2 regions of the Brevibacillus sp. MER 51 genome follow, and region 2 is predicted to be linked to the other one. Evidence: riboswitches for the same ligand, from Rfam matches in the RefSeq annotation. Region 2 holds a riboswitch; the other holds the start of a gene.
The links. A riboswitch is a leader RNA that binds a small molecule or an ion and turns the genes downstream of it on or off. The one in region 2 is predicted to bind S-adenosylmethionine.
Positions count from the first base shown of each region.

Region 1: it holds a riboswitch for S-adenosylmethionine, as region 2 does, so the genes downstream of both, metH (methionine synthase) here and M3630_RS13095 (homoserine dehydrogenase) in region 2, are expected to answer to the same signal.

Region 1 covers NZ_JAMAUS010000003.1:135,868-138,268, reverse strand. Annotated here, with positions in the region: gene metH (methionine synthase) at 1-1,076, opposite strand, end outside; SAM riboswitch class I at 1,176-1,277, opposite strand; gene M3630_RS07710 (YjcZ family sporulation protein) at 1,491-1,598, shown strand; gene M3630_RS07705 (YcdB/YcdC domain-containing protein) at 1,666-2,401, opposite strand, start outside.
Region 2 covers NZ_JAMAUS010000005.1:194,535-196,935, forward strand. Annotated here, with positions in the region: gene M3630_RS13090 (CapA family protein) at 1-314, shown strand, start outside; gene M3630_RS13095 (homoserine dehydrogenase) at 377-1,642, opposite strand; SAM riboswitch class I at 1,730-1,841, opposite strand; SAM riboswitch class I at 1,906-2,012, opposite strand; gene M3630_RS13100 (hypothetical protein) at 2,108-2,245, opposite strand.

The DNA.
Region 1 (2,401 bases), on a different contig from region 2:
TCATAGTGACCAGCTGCAATCAGATCACGAAATTTTTTGGAACCGATGACATTGGTCCTCTCCCCTACGAGCAAGGGACGATTGTCATCTTCGACGTAAACGACCTCGATCCCGGAGACCGCGCTCAGCGGTTCTACAGCAGCACTGCGCGGCTTGCAGTCTTTCAATGCTTCTGCCATCGCTTGAATATGGTCAGGCGTTGTTCCGCAACAACCGCCAGCGACGTTGATCCAGCCCTGTTCCGCGAACGCCCGCATTTTCGAAGCAAGTCCCTGTGGCGTTTCATGGTAATGACCGTTCTCATCTGGCAAGCCTGCGTTCGGATAACAGCTGACCGCACATTGGGCAATTCCTGATAGTGTCCGCAGATGATCACGCATGAACTCAGGTCCTGTCGCACAGTTCAGACCTATAGAGACAGGCTTTATATGCTCCAAGGAGACGTAAAACGCCTCGATATTTTGGCCCGCCAGCGTCGTGCCCATCGGCTCAATCGTACCTGACAGCATAACGGGGAGCTCCTGTCCAAGCTCTTCAAAAGCTTTGCGAATCCCGATCCCGCCAGCCTTGACGTTCAACGTATCTTGCGAGGTTTCTAAAAGAAGAACATCGGAGCCGCCGAGAATCAAACCTTTTGCCTGACGATAATACGCCTCGATCAGTTCTTCAAAGGTGACACCGCCTGTCAACGAAAGGGTTTTGGTCGTCGGTCCCATGGCACCTGCTACAAAACGCGGCCACTCCTCCGTGGAATAGGCATCCACCGCTTCTCTGGCCAAGCGAGCTGCCGCTATATTGATCTCAAGGTCTTTCTCTGGCACATCGTACTCGGCCAAAACAATGGAAGCAGCACCAAACGTATTTGTCTCGACGATGTCTGCGCCTGCCTCTAAATATTTCTCATGAATGGAACGAATCACATCTGGTCTGGTCAAGTTCAGGAGTTCATTACAGCCATCATAGGCTTCACCGCCGAAATCATCAGCAGTCAGATTCGCCTGTTGAAGCATGGTGCCCATTGCACCGTCCAGAATCAGAATTTTCCGGGAAAGCTGTTCGCGAAAAGTTGGTTTCATTGACGTGCCCCTTTTCTCCCTTGCATCTGGGTAAATAAAAAAATCCTCTTCTTTGAAAGAAGAGGATTTGTCAGCAGATACGAAAACGCCTGAGACATCCTCTTATCTTTCAAAGCACGTAGCTTTGCTGGAATTGGCACCGGATTTTTACCGGTTGCCGAGGCTTCATCAGGCCAGTCCCTCTGCCTCTCTGGATAAGAGTCGTACACTTGTCATTTAGTTGGTTTGCGAAATGTCTTGAATGTTTGCAAGTATCTTAACACCCCCTTTGTCTCCCCGTCAATTGTGAATTGTCTATTTTTTACTGAGCTTCTCTTCTTACCCGCCCATTTTTGCCTAAGCTGGGCATCCGCCCAGTCCAATATCGGCATTCGTGTATAGACTGGAGTATAACGGAAAGGAGGGGAAACAAAGATGAGTACATCTTTCTGCGGTAACGGATTCTTCGGTGACTGCTTCGCAATCGTGCTCGTGCTGTTTATCCTGTTGGTTATTATCGGGTGCTCGTGTGACGACTGTTAGATAAGTGTGTAAAAAAGGCTATCCCAAAAGCCATCAGGAATGGCTGCGGGATAGCCTTTTTTTCTTGTTATTTGGTGATGATCTTGCCTGTCACAGCATCCAGAGTAATATATTTGAACGCCAGCTTTTCGTCACTCCACGGCACATACGCCAGCTTTGGTTGAGCTAATTTTTGCCCATCCACATCTCTCCTCAAATAGACCAGCTTTAATGGCATGACTCGTAAATACGCCTCAACAGCATTGTCTTTCGAGACGATCTCGTCGGATGCTGGAAGCTCCACCAACTCGTGCGTCTCTCTGTAGTTTTCGAACTTTGTCACTTTGCCAGAAGACGGATCGACTGTTACTGAATAAGCCGCTTTTGGCCAGCGATCCTGTACTGGAATGCCATCCTTGCTCATGAGATATCTGAATTCCCATTCGCCCGAAGACACAGGATTCGTTTCGTCTGGCTGTATGACTTTCGCCAATTGCACTTCTTTTATGCCTGGATCAACGTATTTAGGCAGAAAGGCAAGTGCAGCCTCTTCCGCTTGCTCGCGTTTGACTGTCACTGCTGTATCGGATCGCGGTGACCCCAGCCCGACGACACTGCCTGTTTCTGCGAGAACTTCTACGCCGATATACTTGTCATTTTTATCATTCCAGACGTATTCCTTGCGTCCGTCACGGTTACTCTCTCTATAGGTCGAGTCATCCACTTGTATGCCGAATTCCGCTTGCAGCAACGCTTTTGCCTCATCCTTGGAGCGAACCTTGACGTATTCCTTTGGAGATTCGATCGGATGTGCTTCCTTCGTA
Region 2 (2,401 bases):
ATCCCCACGTACTTCAAGGCTTTGAACGATACAACGACAAATGGATTGCGTACAGTCTTGGCAATTTCATTTTTACACGGTCAAACGAACCCAAGACTTGGGAAACGATGGTCCTGCAAGCAAGCTGTACGAAAAGCGGCGATTGTGAACTGACGATGCTTCCGTTTCACGCAGAATTGGGACAAGCCGTACCCATGAATGAAAGCAATGGCGCTGCCCTGCTAAAACGCATCGAATCCATTTCTGAGAGTGTCGACATTCAAAGTGACGGGCGTGTGCAGCCACATGCTAATGCGGTGGAGACTGCCCCCTGACAAAAGAAGCCGTGTTTCCAGATACCTAGAAATACGGCTTTTCTTCATATGATTCCTCTTCCTTACGCAGATTCAAGAACAGGGAAGCAGCGCACTTCTAAGCCAAAATCATTTTTCAAGAAAGACTCATGCTCTTCACTGATTCCTGTCACGATCAAGCCTGCGCGCAAGACGCCACCCAAATCGAATTGGACTTTTAGCTTATGCACGTTCACTCCTGCCTGCTGAAGGAAATGCAAGACTCGGTCTGGCGTCGCAGTATGACATGAGCCCTCAAGATAACACAGGACGTGTTCTGCCGAGTCCGATGTAGCTCCAGCTTTGTCAGCCGTTTTTTCTTTCCAGGTAGGATGCGGCGTGAATGGCTGTGTCAATAAATAGGCCAAATCCTCCACGACTGCACTTGCTGTAGGAAGCTCTCCTGCCCCTCTTCCTGTAAACAGCAAGTCCCCCACGATGTTGCCGGATAGCTGGACAGCATTAAATGCGTCGTGGATTTGCGCCAACGGATGGCTCAGCGGAAGCATAGTTGGTTCAACAGATAGGCGAATTCCTTTCTCAGCTTGATAGGCCTGCGCGATCAGCTTGATCCGATACCCCAGCTCGCTTGCAATCCGAATGTGACCTGCTGACAAATCTGCAATTCCTTTACGAACAACATCCGCTAAAGGCAGCGATTCTCCGTAAACAAGCTGTGCCAAGATATACAATTTGTACATAGCATCGAAGCCTTCTACATCCGAACGAGGGTCTGCTTCCGCATAGCCCAGCTCCTGCGCTTGCTTGAGCACCTCCTGATATGAGAGCTGCTCTGCTTCCATTTTCGTCAAGATGAAGTTCGTTGTTCCGTTGAGAATACCGCGAACACCTTGGATATCATTCGTGCGAAGGAACTGCCTCAGCACACTCAAGATCGGGATGCCCCCTGCCACACTCGCTTCATAGGCAAGATGCACTTGATGCTGATTTGCCAAATCGACTAGCTCTGTTCCTTTTTTCGCCAGGAGCTCTTTGTTGGCCGTTACCACATGGCAGCCCTTTTCGATCAAAGCACGAACGTAGTCATAGGTAGGTTCTACACCACCCATGACCTCCACCACGATATCCACATCGCTTCTCAATACATCCTCAAAATCTGTTGTCAATAAAGCCGGGTCGACATGAACCGCCCGCTCTTTTTCCGAGTCACGCACCAATGCCTTGACGATCTCAATTCGTTTACCCAGACGAGTAGCCAGCTTCTCCTGTTGCGAGCGAATCGTTTTGATTACGCCTCCACCCACTGTCCCCAATCCCAATAATCCTACGCGTACCACTTCTGCACTCATTCTAACCACCCCATACCCCGAATTTTGGATAAAAAGAAAAAGCCATCTTCGATAAGAAGAAGGCTTGTAAGTAGCTAATGCTCCCCCTCCTTATCTCCCAGGACGTATATGTCCTGCAGGAATTGGCACCTTGTCACAAAATATGCGTGACGGTTGCCGGGCTTCATCGGGCCAGTCCCTCCACCTCTCTGGATAAAGAAAATATGAAATTAAAAAACCTTCTTCGCTAAGAAGAAGGTTCATCTACCAATGGAGTAACCCGCTTCTTATCTTTCGAGACGAAACGTCTCGCAGGAATTGGCACCTTGTCGCTATATGCAACGGTTGCCGGGCTTCATCGGGCCAGACCCTCCACCTCTCTGGATAAGAACCATTTATGCTGTTGAGCTTTATTCTAAGAAATTCCAAGGCAAGCGTCAACAAAATTCTTTCTTTTCTGATTGCAAGCTGATTTTGGCAAAGCTTTCAGTTGTAGGTGAACAGGCTCTCTACCTCTTCCATACTGCAGCAAGTGCAATGAAACACGCCCTCGTGGCAGTCCTCAGGCAGCTCCTTTTCCTCAACATATCCGCACCATTGGCAAATAAAAACTTGAATCATCATACGCCCTCCTCTTCTTTTATCCTGCCCAAAATAAAAAAAGCATTTTCCGCTCGACCGTGACGATCGTTAGAAAATGCCAGAAAAAGAGGGACGTACTTGTCCACTCGCTGTTTTTCGCAAGCCATCTCTAACACCTCCCTATCTCCCGTAGGTCTA